Linked DNA regions of Salipiger sp. CCB-MM3. The protein of the gene in region 2 interacts with the protein of the main gene of each other region in a pairwise test. Links are inferred from orthologs where the notes say so. Each region holds a gene or a part of one and is shown on either strand. Other genes may lie near its edges. The genes, in order: dnaE and dnaQ.

The links.
Region 1: the proteins of dnaQ (region 2) and dnaE interact in binary tests that used the Escherichia coli proteins (3 or more experiments, as listed by UniProt). The link is inferred for Salipiger sp. CCB-MM3 from one-to-one orthologs.

What each region holds. Positions count from the first base shown.
Region 1 is NZ_CP014596.1:756,802-765,422, reverse strand. The notes cover bases 1,458-5,532. They hold dnaE (DNA polymerase III subunit alpha), read left to right. Parts: upstream 1,458-1,834; coding sequence 1,835-5,332; downstream 5,333-5,532. Other genes in these bases: AYJ57_RS17280 (hypothetical protein), read left to right, coding at 5,484-5,532; AYJ57_RS17290 (alpha/beta hydrolase), read right to left, coding at 1,458-1,595. Also shown: xdhA (xanthine dehydrogenase small subunit), read right to left, coding at 1-470; more of AYJ57_RS17290, read right to left, coding at 711-1,457; more of AYJ57_RS17280, read left to right, coding at 5,533-6,257; AYJ57_RS17275 (SlyX family protein), read right to left, coding at 6,280-6,486; AYJ57_RS17265 (hypothetical protein), read left to right, coding at 7,717-8,621. UniProt on the Escherichia coli protein: DNA polymerase III is a complex, multichain enzyme responsible for most of the replicative synthesis in bacteria. This DNA polymerase also exhibits 3' to 5' exonuclease activity. The alpha chain is the DNA polymerase catalytic subunit.
Region 2 is NZ_CP014595.1:1,595,874-1,603,418, reverse strand. What follows is about bases 1,755-4,753. They hold dnaQ (DNA polymerase III subunit epsilon), read right to left. Parts: upstream 3,601-4,753; coding sequence 2,908-3,600; downstream 1,755-2,907. Other genes in these bases: AYJ57_RS07715 (shikimate dehydrogenase), read right to left, coding at 4,183-4,753; coaE (dephospho-CoA kinase), read right to left, coding at 3,593-4,183; secB (protein-export chaperone SecB), read left to right, coding at 2,370-2,891; AYJ57_RS07735 (FxsA family protein), read left to right, coding at 1,786-2,316. Outside these bases: mltA (murein transglycosylase A), read right to left, coding at 1-1,024; AYJ57_RS07740 (Tim44/TimA family putative adaptor protein), read right to left, coding at 1,021-1,680; more of AYJ57_RS07715, read right to left, coding at 4,754-5,013; AYJ57_RS07710 (Maf family protein), read right to left, coding at 5,010-5,609; transcription termination factor Rho, read left to right, coding at 6,137-7,420; tRNA uridine-5-carboxymethylaminomethyl(34) synthesis GTPase MnmE, read left to right, coding at 7,445-7,545. UniProt on the Escherichia coli protein: DNA polymerase III is a complex, multichain enzyme responsible for most of the replicative synthesis in bacteria. The epsilon subunit contain the editing function and is a proofreading 3'-5' exonuclease.

The DNA.
Region 1 (8,621 bases), on a different replicon or contig from region 2:
TCCGGCACGGGCGCGCTTTCGGCGGCCTCGGCGGCGCGGATGATCGGCGCGTAGCCGGTGCAGCGGCAGAGGTTGCCCGCCAGCGCGTCATCATGCCCGGTATCGCCGTTGAGATGGGCGGTGGCCATGGAAACCACGAAACCCGGCGTGCAGAAGCCGCATTGCGAGCCGTGGTGATCGACCATCGCCTGCTGCACCGGGTGCGGCGTGCCATCGGGGCCCGCGATGCCCTCGACCGTGCGCAGCGCCTTGCCGTCGAGCTGCGGCAGGAAGAGGATGCAGGCGTTGACCGCACGCGAGCCCTGCGCGTCGGTGACCATCACCGTGCAGGCGCCGCAGTCGCCTTCGTTGCAGCCTTCCTTGGTGCCGCGCAGCCCGCGTTCTTCGCGCAGCCAGTCGAGCGCCGTGCGCGTCGGGCAGACGTCGCGCAGCACGACCTTTTCCCCGTTCAGAAGAAAGGAGATGTCCATGTTGATGACCTGCCGCCTTACCATGATCACATCCCCGCTGCGCGCTCTCGATGCGGCGTAGAAAGCGCGCGGATTATTATCGCTTTGGACGTAAGGCTAGGCGCGGCGCTTCGCGCTTGGCAAGGAAAAACTGCCCGTTTCGCAGGCAACGCCGCGCAAAGCTGCGTTGAATTCCCCCAGAAATCACGGTGATTTGCCGTATTCGCGGGCACTTTGCATAAATTTAAGGCTATGCGTTGATCAGGGGCGCATCAGAAACTCTGTGAGAGTGCGGATCGCCGAGGTCATGCCGAGGATCGAGTTGTGATCGCCCTGCTCGAGAAGGTCCAGCTGTGCTTTGGGCAGGGCCTGCGCGAGTTCGCGGGCGTCGGCGGATGGCGCGGCGAAATCATGCCGCGCATGCAGCACCAGCGCAGGCTCGGTCCGCGCGTCCACCAAAGAGCGCCACGGGGTGTCGGGCCGGTGGGGTCCGCAAAGCTGGCTCACCCGGCGCTCGAAGGCCGCGAGGCAGCGCCCCGAGATGCCATATTGCGAGGCCCCGAGCCGCATCAGCTTCATCAGGTCCACCGGCGTCGAGATCAGCGCGAACCGTGGGCAGGAAAATCCTTCGGCCATGGCGAAGAGCAGCCCGCTGGCCGAAACGCAATGCGCCGCAACCGCGTCATAGGGGCCGTGGCTGTCGCCACATTGGTGGATCGCCCGGACAATCTCGACCAACCCGCAGCGCGTGCGGCCTTCGCGCAGATGGCCGGGCAGCACCAGCAGATCGACTTGCGCCCCGCTGCGGCGCAGGCTGGCCACCAGCCGGACGAACTGCCGCGCGTGCCCGTCATGGCCCGGCACGATCAGCACCCGCCGTGTCGCAGCAGCCTTACCCGACGCAGGGTAGCGCAGCACCGCCATGTCTTTCCCGAGCGGCAGCAGCCGCGCCTCACTGCGGGTCTTTTCGGGATCGAGATAGGATGGGGAACTCATGTAACGGCCAGCAAGGAACCGTCCGGTCAGCCCCGGAAGCAGCCGCGCGGCCAGCGCTAGCGCCTGACGTCTGCGCCCAGTCACCGGCACATCGGGCGCGACGGCGGACGCTGGCTGCGCCTGCGCGCCCTGCACCTCGTAACCTGCCATCGCGTTCTTCACCGTCACTCGTCACTCACTGGGTATCGCGTCAAATTGATTGCGCCAACAGCGGCAGTGTCGCAAATCATTTCGCCCGAAATGAGGCGGGAAGTTTGCGCAAATGTGGGGTTGCATAACCGATTTGAGGCAACGCCTCTGGGAGCGCCTTTGGCACCACCCGGTCAAAGTTCGGCGTCGCGGCCACGGCGGCTCTTTCGCGCGGCGCACGGGCGCAATACTCTGCCGTCATGAGCGATCCCCGATTCATCCACCTCCGCGTCCATACCGAATACTCCCTGCTTGAAGGGGCCGTGCGGCTGAAGAAGCTGCCGGGCCTCTGCGAGGCCATGGAAATGCCCGCCGTGGCGGTGACGGACACCAACAACCTCTTTTCGGCGCTGGAGTTTTCGGTGACCGCCAGCGGCGCTGGCGTGCAGCCGATCATCGGCTGTCAGGTCGATCTGCGCTATGTCGAGCCGGTTCCGGGTGAAAAGCCCAAGAGCCCCGCCCCCATCGTGCTGCTGGCGCAGAACGAGCGCGGCTACGAGAACCTGATGAAGCTCAACTCCTGCCTCTACCTGCGCGGCGACGGGCAGGAGGCGCATGTGACGCTGGAGGAGCTCGAGACCTATGGCGCGGGGCTGATCTGCCTTTCGGGTGGCCCCGACGGCCCCATTGGCCGTCACCTGCGCGAGAACCACCGCGCCGCGGCGCAGACGCTGCTGACCCGGCTGCATCAGATTTACGACGACCGGCTTTATGTGGAGTTGCAGCGCCACCCCGGAGAGAACGGCCTGCCGCCAGAGGAACGCATCGCCGAGCGCGGCCATGTGGAGATGGCCTATGAGATGGGCCTGCCGCTGGTCGCCACCAACGACGTCTATTTCCCCAAGGCCGAGATGTATGAGGCGCATGACGCGCTGATCTGTATTTCCGAGGGGGCCTATGTCGACCAGCAAGAGCCGCGCCGCCGCCTGACGTCGCAGCACTACCTCAAGAGCCCGCAGGAGATGGCGACGCTTTTCGCCGACCTGCCCGAGGCCATCGAGAACACCGTCGAGATCGCCAAGCGCTGCGCCTTCATGGCCTATCGCCGCGATCCGATCTTGCCGAAGTTCGCCGACGACGAGGTCGAGGAACTGCGGCGGCAGGCCAATGAGGGCCTGCAGGCGCGTCTGGCGGTGATCCCGCATGCGGTCTCGGTCGAGGAATACCAGAAGCGGCTCGACTTCGAGCTTGGCATCATCGAGGGCATGGGCTTTCCCGGCTACTTCCTGATCGTTGCCGACTTCATCAAATGGTCCAAGGACAACGACATTCCCATCGGTCCGGGCCGCGGCTCGGGCGCGGGCTCGCTGGTTGCCTATGCGCTGACCATCACCGACCTCGACCCGCTGCGCTACTCGCTGCTGTTCGAGCGCTTCCTCAACCCCGAACGTGTGTCGATGCCCGACTTCGACATCGACTTCTGCATGGACCGGCGCGAGGAAACGATCCGCTACGTGCAGGAGAAATACGGGCGCGACAAAGTGGGGCAGATCATCACCTTCGGCGCGCTGCTGTCCAAGGCCGCCGTGCGCGACGTGGGCCGGGTGCTGCAGATGCCCTATGGGCAGGTCGACCGGCTGTCGAAGATGATCCCCGTAGAGGGCGTCAAACCCGTCTCTATCGAGAAGGCGCTGCAGGATGAGCCGCGGCTGCGTGAAGAGGCCCGCAACGAAGAGGTCGTCGACCGGCTGCTGACCTATGGCCAGCAGGTCGAGGGGCTGCTGCGGAACGCCTCGACCCACGCCGCGGGCGTGGTGATCGGCGACCGGCCGCTGGATCAGCTGGTGCCGCTCTATCAGGATCCGCGCTCGGACATGCCTGCCACCCAGTTCAACATGAAATGGGTGGAACAGGCGGGTCTGGTGAAGTTCGACTTCCTTGGCCTCAAGACGCTGACGGTGATCCAAAACGCGGTGAACCTGATCCTGAAGTCGGGGCGCCCGATCCATGTCGCCGCCGATGGCGCAGAGCTTTACGATCCGCCCGAGGGCGCGGAAAACCAGATGAACCTCATCCCGCTGGATGACGAGAAGACTTACGAGCTCTACTCGGCGGCCAAGACGGTGGCGGTGTTCCAGGTGGAAAGCTCGGGCATGATGGATGCCCTCAAGCGCATGAAGCCCACCTGTATCGAGGACATCGTGGCGCTCGTGGCGCTCTACCGCCCCGGCCCGATGGAGAACATCCCGGTCTATTGCGAAGTCAAGAACGGGCTGCGCGAGATCACCTCGGTGCACCCTTCGATCGACCACATCCTTGCCGAGACGCAGGGCATCATCGTCTATCAGGAACAGGTGATGCAGATCGCGCAGGAGATGGCGGGCTACTCGCTCGGCGGCGCCGACCTGCTGCGCCGCGCCATGGGCAAGAAGATCAAGGAGGCGATGGACGCCGAGCGTCCGAAATTCGAGAAGGGCGCGGCTGAGAACGGCGTCGACAAGAAGAAGGCCACCGAGGTCTTCGACCTTCTGGAGAAATTCGCCAACTACGGTTTCAACAAATCGCACGCGGCGGCCTATGCGGTGGTGTCCTACCAGACCGCTTGGCTGAAGGCGAACCACCCGGTGGAGTTCATGGCAGGCGTCATGAACTGCGATATCCACCTCACCGACAAGCTCGCCGTCTATTTCGACGAGACGAAGAACGGGCTGAAGCTGCCCTATGTGCCGCCCTGCATCAACCGCTCGCAGGCGAGCTTCGACGTGGTCGAGGGCGAGCTGGTCTATGCGCTTGGCGCGCTGAAGAACGTCGGCCTTGATGCCATGCGGCTGGTGGTCGAGGGGCGCGGCGATACCCCCTTCACCACGCTCTTTGACGTGGCGCGGCGGGTCGATCTGAAGCGCGTCGGCAAGCGCCCGATGGAGATGATGGCGCGCGCCGGTGTCTTCGATCAGCTCGACAAGAACCGCCGCCGGGTGTTCGACAGTCTCGATGCGCTGGTCGCCTATTCTGCCGCGATCCACGAGCAGAAGGCGTCGGCGCAGGTCTCGCTGTTCGGCGAGGCCGGGGATGACCTGCCGGAGCCGCGGCTTTCGCCGGTGCCCGACTGGCTGCCCGCAGAGCGGCTGTCGGAAGAGTTCAAGGCCATCGGCTTTTACCTCTCGGGCCACCCTCTTGACGATTACATGCCCGCGCTGAAGCGGCGCGACGTGATGACCCTCGAGGAGGCGACCAACAAGGCGCGCGGCGGTCCGTGCATCGCCAAGCTGGCGGGCGTCGTCGCCGGGCGGCAGGAGCGCAAATCGGCCAAGGGCAACCGCTTTGCCTTTGCGCAGTTGTCGGATCCCACGGGCGCCTATGAGGTGACGCTGTTCTCTGAGACGCTGGAGAAGAGCCGCGAGTTTCTCGAGACCGGCTCGAAGGTGGTGATCACCGTCGAGGCCACGATGGAGAGCGACCAGCTCAAGCTGCTGGCGCGCTCGGTGGGGCCGGTCGAGCAGGTGGTTGCGGGCGCAGGGGCGACTGGGCTGAAGATCTGGATCGAGGGCGCGGGCGCAATCAACCAGATCGCTTCGGTGCTGAGCCGCGCCGCCGAACAGATGCCCAAGGCCGGGCGCGGGCCGATCCGGCTCTGCCTTGCCGACAACGGGCTGCCCGGCGAGGTCGAGATGGACCTGCAGCAGGACTTCCCGGTGACGCCCGAGATCAAGGGCGCGGTGAAATCACTGGGCGGGGTGCTGGCGGTCGAGGACTTCTGAGCCCCGGCCCTCGGCGCAGCGCCGCCGATTTTCCGCGCGGCACAAAGGGTTTGTAGATTTGGCCCCGGCCAAAGGTTAAACGAAGGTTAACGTTTGCGGCGCCGTGATGGCCTCCGAAACACCTTCGCCAGACCTCAGCCGGGAGATCCTCTTGCACCGCCCTGCCCTGACTTCACGCTTCGGAGGCCTTGGCTGCGGCCTTGCACTGGCGGCGCTGGCCGCCTGCAGCGAGACGCGCGACGTGCCGCGCCTGTCCGAGGTCGAGCTGGCCGAGGACGCTGGGGAGAGCGCCGCGCTGCCTTCGGAGGCCGAACTGACCGAAGACGGTGGATTTCTGGAAAGCACACAGACCCCCGCGCGCCGCGCGCAAACGGCGCCGCAGGGCGGGCTGCTTGGCTGGCTCGGCGGCAGGGCCAGCGCTGCAAAGGCGGGCAGCGGGCCGGATGCGCAGCAGGTGCCCTTTGGCACCGCCCTGCCCTACGGCGAGATCGCGCGGGTCTGCGGCGTGCCGGGCCGGCAGCTTGGCGTTCCGGTGGCGCAATACCCCGAGAACCGCCGCGGCTATGTGCTTTATGACAGCCGCCCCGGCACCACCGCGGCGCGGGCGCTTTATATCACCGGCTTCGACGATGGCTGCGCGCGGCAGGTGACCGGCGCGCTGGCGCTCTTTGGCGCGCCGCAGTTGCATGAAGAACTGCGCTATGGGCTGGCGGGACAGACGCTGCCGAGCGGGCCGGTGGAGGGTGCCTATGAGACGGTGAAGGCCGAGGTCTGCCGCGTCTCCAGCGGCAAGCCCTGTGGCCGCGCGATGACCCGGCTGGCGCGCGATACCGCCTTCCTCAGCGTCTATCCGACCTTCGGCAGCGCCTCATATGTGAACATGCTGCTGCACGATGGGCAGGTGGTCGCGCTCGAACGGCACTGAGCCGCGCGGTGTTCAGTCGTGCTTAGTAGTGCGGCGGCCTTTCGTCGCCGATGACCACGCCGCCGCCACCGTCGGTCTCGCGCTCGGCCTCGCGTTCGAGCAGCATCTGCACCCGATATTGCAGCAGGGCGATGTCCTTGTCCTGCCGCGCCACGGTCTCGGACAGATCATCCACCGCGCGCAGAAGATGCGCGATGCGTTCCTGCAGGCTTTCCAGTTCTTGCGACATGGCAGCGCCTCCTTCGGCAAATGGTGGCGGTTTCCTTTCGGCTGCAGATAGGCAGAGAGACCGGCGGAGTCCATGGGCGGGAGGGGCAAGTCACGAAGAGGAAGGGGGCGGCACTTTGCCCCTGTGTGCGGCCGCAAGGCCGAGCAGCTTCGCCCGCGCTTTCGTCATTGCCACGTGGTTTTCCGCACAGGCTTTGGCTGAATGGCCCCGTGTATCGCGGAAGCCTTCTTCGCTAGGCTCGGGACCCACTGATTGCGGCGAAGGGGCACGACTCACCGTACGAAAACAGAGCGGTGATATGTGTCAAATCTCTTCTGGCTGAGCGATGCGCAGATGGCGCGACTGGAGCCATACCACCCGAAGTCCCACAGCAAGCCGCGCGTCGATGATCGGCGTGTCCTGAGTGGGATTATCTTAATCAACTGCAATGGGTTGCGCTGGCGATATGCGCCTAAGGATTATGCCCCCAACAACACGCTCTACAACCGCTGGAACCGTTGGGGGGACAAAGGCATTTTCGCGAAGACGATGACAGGACTCGCTGCCGGACATCGCAAGAAGAAGACCGTGATTATTGACGTTACCCAACCGAAGGCTCACCGAACGTCATCCGGTCTGGGCGCCCAAAAAGGGGGTCGCGGCGACGTGATTACGGACCAAGGGCGGGATGAACACGAAGCTGCAGGCCCTATGAAACAGGCAGGGGCGCGTCCCCTCAACCTGTTCGTCACGGCAGGACAGCTGAGCGACTACGTTGGTGCGCGGGCGCTTTGCGACAGGCATCCAGATGTCGATTCGCTGCTCGGGGCTCACGGCTATGAAGCCGATTGGGGCCAAGGAGAGTCGCAAGACACAAGTCAAAGGGATACGCGCCTTCGCCGCGTGCGCAAGCAGCGCAAGCACCCCGATCAAATGTTATTGGGGCCGGTATTAGCGCAGCAACCGGATTGAGATCATGATCCGCAGGCTCAAGGACTGGAGACGCGTTGCGCCCCGCTATGCCGATGCCCGTAAGTTCTCATTTCGGCCATCGCGCTCGTGGCAACCCTCATCTACTTGTTACGAATCCTGACCCTGACAGGCCAGCACGTGGAACGCTTGCCAACTCGAACGAGCTCACTTAACTTTCTCTGATAAGGCTCATTTTAGCCATCTCCACAGATTTGACTACTGCAACTTATTTTTCAGGACCCCCGTCCCGGCGGCGGCATTGTATCAACCGGAGTTTTCATGCGTCTGAGACTTTTTACCGATCCTGAATACGCCTCCCCCGTAAACCAAATGCACTGCGCGATGCTCATCCCCTTCCTCGGCAAAGAGGAATCGGCGTTCTGGTCCGAGGGCACCAATGTGTTCGACGCCTATAAGGCAAACGGGCCGGGCTATTTCGAACTTGCCGACACGATGGACGACGCACAATTTGCCGTGCTGCCCAGCACATGGCACCGCTACCTTGCCGATGGCACCACCGAAGTTGCCCTGCAATTTGCCCAAAAGGCCGCCGATGCGGGCAAGCAGGTCATCGTCTTTCACGAGCGCGACTTCGACTACAAGTTTCCCGCGCCCAACGCGCTTTTGTTCACGCCGACGGTTGAAGGAAAGCGCCGCTCGAATGAGTTTGGCCTTCCCGCATGGGTTCCCGATCACATGAGCGGCCCCGCCCCTCTGCGCGAGAAGCAGCAGAGCCCGTCGATCGGCTTTTGTGGCCAAGTCACGCGGCCCCGCGTCAAAACACGGGCGATCCAGTTCGCGCGCACCTCGCTCCCGCGACTGTCCGAGCGCCGGATGAGCGGTTATTCGGCGCCTCTGCGCAAGAGTTACCGCTACAAGTTTCTGCGCGCCAAAGCCGTTCAGACGCTGCTCGACACGCCGGGGATCGACACGCAGTTCCTATTGCGCGGCGACTTCTTCGCCGGTGCGAACAAGAAAACCAGCGCAGACGCCAAGACCGAGGCGCGACAGAGTGCGCTGGAGGTCTTCCTCGGCAACCTGCGCGATTGCGACTACAGCCTCTGCGTTCGCGGCGTGGGCAATTACTCCCTGCGCTTTTACGAGATCATGGCAGCCGGGCGGCCGCCGCTCTTCTTCGATACCGGCTGCGTGCTGCCCTACGACGGGTTGATCGACTGGCACAA
Region 2 (7,545 bases):
GCAGCACCACCAGCCGCCCCGGATCCTTCATCGTGCCAGCACGGCGCCCGGCCTCATCGCCGGTACCCATGAAGATATCAGCGCGCTGCGGTCCCTTGATCGCCGAGCCGGTGTCCTGCGCGATCATCAGCCGGTGCATGGGCTCGGCGCCTTCTTTCTCGATCCACACCGGTGCGCCCAGCGGCACATAGGCAGGATCGACCGCGATCGAGCGCAGCGGCGTGATCGAGCGGTTCATCGCGCCAAGCGGGCCAAGCTCGGCCGGAACTTCGCTGACTTCCCGGAAAAAGACGTAAGAGGGATTGTGATAGAGCAGCTCCAGCCCGGCCTCGGGGTTCTCACGCACCCAAGTCTTGATCACCTGCGCCGACACCTGATGCAGATCGAAGGTGCCGCGGGTGACCAGCTCTTTGCCGATGGAGCGGTAGGGGTGGCCATTGGCACCGCCATAACCGACGCGCAGATGATGGCCATTGGGCAGACGAATGCGCCCCGAGCCCTGAACCTGCAGAAAGAAAAGCTCGACCGGATCATCGACCCAAGCGATCTCGAGCCCGCGATCCTTCATCACGTCGCCGCTGAGAATGTCGCGGCGCGACAGCCACGGCCCCTCGGTCTCGCCAATCTCTGGGGGCAGGCTGTAGATCGGATAGGCATAGCGCTCGTCCGGCTGCAGCGCACCGTTCAGCTCGGGCTCGAAATAGCCGGTGAACAGCCCGTCATGGCCTTCTTCCTCGGCATCCTCGGGCGCGCCCGAGATCAGCACCGGACGGAACAGCAACTCAAAGAAGCCGCGCGCGTCATCGGTGTCTCGGGCCAGAGCGCAGAGCGATCCCCAGTCGGGATCGTTCATGTCGCCACATGTGTTCAGAAAAACCGAAAGGGCGGCGGAATGATCATCCGTCGCCCATCCGTCGAGATCGCCGAAGCTCAGGATCTCGTAGCTGGTTTCGCTCTCCGCAGCGGCCATGGCACCTGTCAGCATTGCTCCTGTCAGCACGGCCGCCCGGATCGCGCGCCTCATTCGTCGGTCGCGACCAGCTGCCAGTTCGGATCGTCGCTACCCATGTTACGGGCATAGGTCCAGACGTCCTTCTGACGTTTCACCGAAGTTGGGCTGCCTTCGATGACTGCTCCGGTCGCATCTTTCACCACAGAGGTCAGCTCGCCGGTGTAGCGCACGGTGATCTCGGCCAGTTTCGTGACCTCGTCAAAAGTCGCTTCGGCGAGGGTCATCTCGCGCACGCCGACAAACTCGGCCTCAATGGTCAGACCCTGCTGACGGCGGCTTTCGACCACCTCGGCAAAGCTGTCATAGACTTCGGGCGCAAGGAAAGGCTTCAGTTCCTCGACCTCGCCGCGCTCGAACCCCATGAGGATCATCTCATAGGCGCCACGGGCACCGCCAAGAAATTCGCCGACGTTGAAGCTCGGCTCAGCCGCCTTCATCTTGGCCAGCGCCTCTGCCGAGGGGCTGCCCTCGGGCACATGGTCGATGATGTCGTGGTCGGGTCCGCCTTCGATCACCTCGAAGTCACGGCGGGCGGTATCGCGCGAGGCCGGTGCCTGCACAGGAGGCTTCTCGAAACCGTCGCGTGTGCCCAGCACGCTGCGCAGGCGCAGGATCAAAAAGATCGCGATCGCGGCAAGAACCAGCAGCTGGACGATCGGCATATTCATCGGCACCTCATGGGCAAACATGGAAAATTCATCGGTGCCTTCCTATGTAGGCACTGGGCGGCGCCAAGTCTACCGGTGCACGCTCAGCGAAAAAGGAGTGAGGCCATGTGGCTTTTTCTGGCATTCGTCGCAGTGCCGCTGATCGAGATTGCACTGTTCATTCAGGTCGGGGGGCTTATCGGGCTCTGGCCAACGCTGATGATCGTGCTGCTGACCGCCATCTTGGGCACCGCGCTTGTGCGGCGCGAAGGGCTGCGGGCGTTGTCTGACCTGCAAAACTCGTTCTCGCAGCTGCAGGATCCGACGCGGCCGCTGGCGCATGGCGCGATGATCCTGTTTTCCGGCGCGCTGCTGCTGACCCCCGGTTTCTTTACCGATGCCTGCGGGTTCGCGCTGCTGATCCCGGCGGTGCGCGACGCGGTGATGCGGTTCATCTCGACCCGGATCAAGGTACAGCGCTTTGAAATGGGTGGGCAGGGGCCGCGCACGCAGGCCGGTCCCGGCGCGCATCAGGGGCCGCAAGCGGAACGCTATCGTCCCGGCCCGCGCGAAGATGATGTGATCGAGGGCGACTATACCGAGGTCCCCCCGTCGAAACGTGCCAATCACCCGGGGTCAGGCTGGACTAAGCATTGAGCCGCCTATCCCGGGCTGCTATTCGGTATACAAAATTCCAACAGGAGCTTTCCATGGCTGAAGAAGCAACCGAGAACGGCGCTGCCGCCGCAGAACAGACCCCGGCACCGGTGAAGATGAACGTGCTCGCGCAGTTCGTGCGCGACATGAGCTTCGAGAACATCCTCGCGCAGAAAGGTGTCAGCGGCGACGTGCAGCCTGACGTTCAGGTTCAGGTCAACCTCGACGCTAAGAAGCGCTCGGCCGAGAACCAGTACGAAGTGGTGCTGAAGCTGAAGGTCGAGTCCAAGTCGAAGTCGAACGGCGACATGCTGTTCCTTCTCGAACTGGATTACGCCGGTGTCTTCAACATCGAAGGCGTGCCGCAAGAGCAACTGCACCCGTTCCTGCTGATCGAGTGCCCGCGGATGCTCTTCCCGTTCGTGCGCCGCATCGTGTCGGACGTAACCCGTGACGGTGGCTTCCCGCCGCTTAACCTCGAGACCATCGATTTCGTCGCGCTTTACCGCAACGAGATCGCGCGCCGTCAGCAGGCTGCTGCGGCGGCTGGCGAAGAGCGCAAGCTCGACGCCTAAGCTTGGATGCGGGGCGTCAGCCCCGCGACCACAGCGCGTTTTCTCCGAGTTTCTCGACAAAGGCGGCGTGAGCCGCCTTTTCTTCTTCGGTCAGGCGCGAGGGCAGGGGCTGCGCCCGGCGCTGCGGACGCCATTCTTCGTCCCCGCCGGATGCATTGCGGCCCGAAGACACCGGCGCGAGCACCAGATCCGGCTGCTTGCCACCGATCAGTTCCAGATAGACTTCCGCCAGAATCTCACTGTCGAGCAGCGCGCCGTGCAGCGTCCGGCTAGAGTTGTCGATGCCGAAACGGCGGCAGAGCGCATCCAGCGACGCCGGAGAGCCGGGAAATTTCTTGCGCGCGATCATCAGCGTGTCGATGGCGCAATCTTTCGGAAGCTGCGGTCGGTTCGCCCATTTCAACTCGGCATTGAGAAATTTCACATCGAACGTGGCGTTGTGAATGACCAGCTTGGCATCGGTGCCGACGAAGGCAATGAACTCATCGACGATTTTGGCAAACACAGGCTTGTCTCGCAGGAAATCATCGCCCAGCCCGTGCACCTCGAACGCCTCCTGCGGCATCGAGCGTTCGGGGTTTATGTACTGGTGATAGACCTTGCCCGTCGGCACGTGATTATAAAGCTCGACCGCGCCGATCTCGACGATACGGTCGCCCTGTTCCGGCTCGAAGCCAGTGGTTTCAGTGTCGAGAACGATCTCACGCATCGATCCGCCTTTCGATTTCTCTCAGCACATCCTGAACCTGCGCGCGCGCGTGGTCCAGCGTGTCAGTTGTGATCACAAAATCCGCGCGGGCGCATTTTTCGTCGTTTGGCATTTGCCGCGCAAGAATGCGATCCAGGTCCTCGGCGCTCATGGTGCCACGGGTCAGAACCCGCGCGCGTTGTACATCTGCCGGGATGGTCACGCAGGCCACCGCGTCAAACTCGGCCTCGGAACCGGTCTCATACAGCAGGGGAATGTCGAAGACACCGATTTTTCCCGCGTTCCCTTCGGCAAACTCCGCACGGTCGTGCCGGACGAGCGGATGCACGATCTCTTCGATCCGCTTGAGCGCCGCCGGGTCCCCAGCAATCACTTCGCGCAGGGATTCACGTGAAACCATGCCGTCCTTGATTGCCTGCGGAAAGATCTCTTGGATCGGCGCCACCGCCGCACCGCCCACGCCATAGAGCCGATGCACCGCCGCATCCGCATCCCAGACCGCGCAACCCGCCTCGGCGAAGAAGGCCGCGGTCTGCGATTTTCCCATGCCGATGGAGCCGGTGAGGCCGAGGCGAAAACGCATCACAGCACCGCGGCGCGGGCGTCGGCGTCGACCACCGGGCGCTTGCCGAACCAGCGCTCAAAACCGGGCACCGCCTGATGCAGCAACATGCCCAGACCGTCGACGCAAGTGCAGCCGAGCTCGCGCCCGATGCGCAAAAGCCGGGTCTCGAGCGGGGTATAGACAATGTCGGTGACCAGCGTTCCGGGACGCAGACCATCCAGCGGCACCCGCAGTTCCGGCTTGCCGACCATGCCAAGCGAGCTTGTGTTGACCACCGTCGCCGCGTCTTCGAGCACATTGCCCGCACGGACCCAGTCCACCACATGCACGCGCTGGCCAAAATCCTCGCGCAGAGCTTCGGCCCGCGTCCGGGTCCGGTTGCTGAGATAGAGCTTGGGCACCCCCGCATCGAGCAGCGAGGCGATCACCGCCCGCGAAGCGCCGCCTGCACCCAGCACCACGGCCGGGCCGCTGGCCGCCTGCCAGTCGGGCGCGCTCTGACGCAGGTTCTCGATAAAGCCGTAGCCGTCGGTGTTGTCCGCATAGATGCTGCCGTCGTCGCGGAAGGTCAGCGTGTTGGCCGCACCGATCAGCGTCGCCCGGTCCGAAACCACATCGGCGATCTCCATCACCCGCTCTTTATGCGGAATGGTGATGTTCACCCCAACGAACCCGATCTGCGGCAGCAGCCGAAGCGTCTCGGCCAGTTTGGCGGCGGGCACATCCATCGGGATGTAATGCCCCGGCAGCCCGTAGCGCTTCAGCCAGTGGCCGTGCAGCAGCGGCGAGCGGGAATGCGCGATGGGCGAGCCGATGACGCCCGCGAGCGGAATCTTGTGGTCGGTCATCCGGCAATGATCCCCCGTACCTGCAAAAAGGCCAGAAGCTCGAGCAGAGGCAGGCCGAGAATGGTGAAATGACTGCCCTCGATGCTGGCAAACAGGCGCACGCCCTCTTCCTCCAGCTTGAAGCCGCCGACGGAGCTACGCAGGCTTTCCCAGTTTCGCTCTATATAGTCGTCGAGATACGCTTCGGAAAACTCGCGCATCCGCAGCCGCGCCACACCCACATGGCGCCAGACCGGCTCGGCGTTTTCATAGATCACCGCAGCCGACAGCAGGCTGAGCCGCTGGCCCCGCAACTCCATCAGCTGCGCGCGGGCTTCTTCGGGGCTGCGCGGCTTGGAATAGAGCGTGCCGTTGCAGCTCAGCACCTGATCGCAGCCCAGCACCAGCGCGCCGGGATTTTTGTCGGAGGCTTTGCGCGCCTTATACTCGGCCAGAGCGTCGGCCACATCGCGCGGCGGAGCGCCTTCCGCGAGAAGTGAGTCGCGAATCGACTCTTCATCGACGCGCGCGACCTCGATTCCAAAGGAAACGCCCGCCGCACGGAGCAGTTCGGCGCGGATTTGCGAGCCGGAGGCGAGGATGAGCGGAAGACTCATGTGGATAAACCTGTTCGCAGCCTTGGGTCTTTGTCAGAGGAAGCTTCTGGGGAAAATCGTCCGCAGTTTCAAGGCTGGGGAGATCTCTCCGGTTTCACGATGTTCCACGGTGATTCCTGAGTCTGTGGGTTTGGAAAACTCCTCGCTGTGGAGAAGCTCGTGGACGACCACCTGTTTAAGATCTTTCCACAATGAAGCAAAACCCCGAGAGATCCCTTGCTGCGTTGATCCAAAGGCCGATTCCTCCAAAACTGCGCCAAGGGATCTCCGCAGATCTATCCACAGGATCTCTCCACGTGGACGAAAGCCCCTGAACCATTTGATCCACCGGTCTGGGGCTCCCCTAAAAACAAAATCATCTCTCTTTTTTCTTTCTTTAAATTGAGAGAGACCGGGCCCCGCCCAGACCCGCCGCCGGGAATTGACTTCGACGGGGGGAGGGGATAGGCATTCTCTCAACACCCGTCCGGGTGGGATCTTCCCGAAAGACATGACAAAGAACGGCCGACCGCGGCCCGGAGGACTGCATGACAAGTGCCGAAAGCACTGAACGGCTGAACCTGTCCGATCTGAAGGCGCAAAGCCCGAAAGATCTCCTCGCCATGGCCGAAGAGCTCGACATCGAGAACGCCTCGACCATGCGTAAAGGCGAGATGATGTTCCAAATTCTCCGCGAGCGTGCGGATGAGGGTTGGACCATCTTCGGCGACGGCGTTCTTGAGGTGCTGCAGGACGGCTTTGGCTTCCTTCGCTCGCCCGAGGCAAACTATCTGCCGGGTCCCGATGACATCTATGTCTCGCCCGAGATGATCCGGAAGTATTCGCTGCGCACCGGCGACACCATCGAAGGCGAGATCCGAGCACCCGACAATGAAGAGCGCTACTTCGCGCTGGTCGACGTCTCTGCGATCAACTTCGAAGACCCGGAACGCGCCCGTCACAAGATCGCCTTCGACAACCTGACACCGCTCTATCCTGACGAGCGTCTGAAGATGGAAATCGAAGACCCGACGATCAAGGACAAATCGGCCCGCATCATCGATCTGGTCGCGCCGATCGGTAAGGGCCAGCGTTCGCTCATCGTGGCACCGCCGCGGACCGGTAAGACGGTTCTGCTGCAGAACATCGCCACCTCGATCGAGAAGAACCACCCCGAGTGCTATCTGATCGTCCTGCTGATCGACGAACGTCCGGAAGAAGTGACCGACATGCAGCGTTCGGTGAAGGGTGAGGTTGTCTCCTCGACCTTCGACGAGCCTGCCACGCGCCACGTTGCCGTCTCGGAAATGGTCATCGAAAAGGCCAAGCGCCTTGTGGAGCACAAACGAGATGTTGTGATCCTTCTTGACTCGATCACAAGACTTGGTAGGGCGTTCAACACCGTCGTGCCGTCGTCGGGTAAGGTCCTGACCGGTGGTGTCGATGCCAACGCGCTGCAGCGTCCGAAGCGCTTCTTCGGTGCCGCGCGGAACATCGAAGAGGGTGGCTCGCTCACCATCATCGCCACCGCGCTGATCGACACCGGCTCGCGTATGGACGAGGTGATCTTCGAAGAATTCAAAGGCACCGGCAACTCCGAGATCGTTCTCGACCGCAAGGTTGCCGACAAGCGCGTCTTCCCGGCGATCGACATTCTCAAGTCGGGCACCCGGAAAGAGGACCTGCTCACCGACAAGGTCGACCTGCAAAAGACCTTCGTGCTGCGCCGTATCCTCAACCCGATGGGCACGACGGACGCGATCGAGTTCTTGCTCTCCAAGCTCAAGCAGACGAAGACGAACGGCGAATTCTTCGACTCCATGAACAGTTAAACATAAACCGCAAAGGAGGCGGGGATGGATACGATCTTCGCACTTGCCAGCGCGGTCGGCAAAGCAGGCGTTTCCGTGGTGAGGGTTTCCGGACCCTCCGCATGGGACGCCTGTTCTCGTCTTTG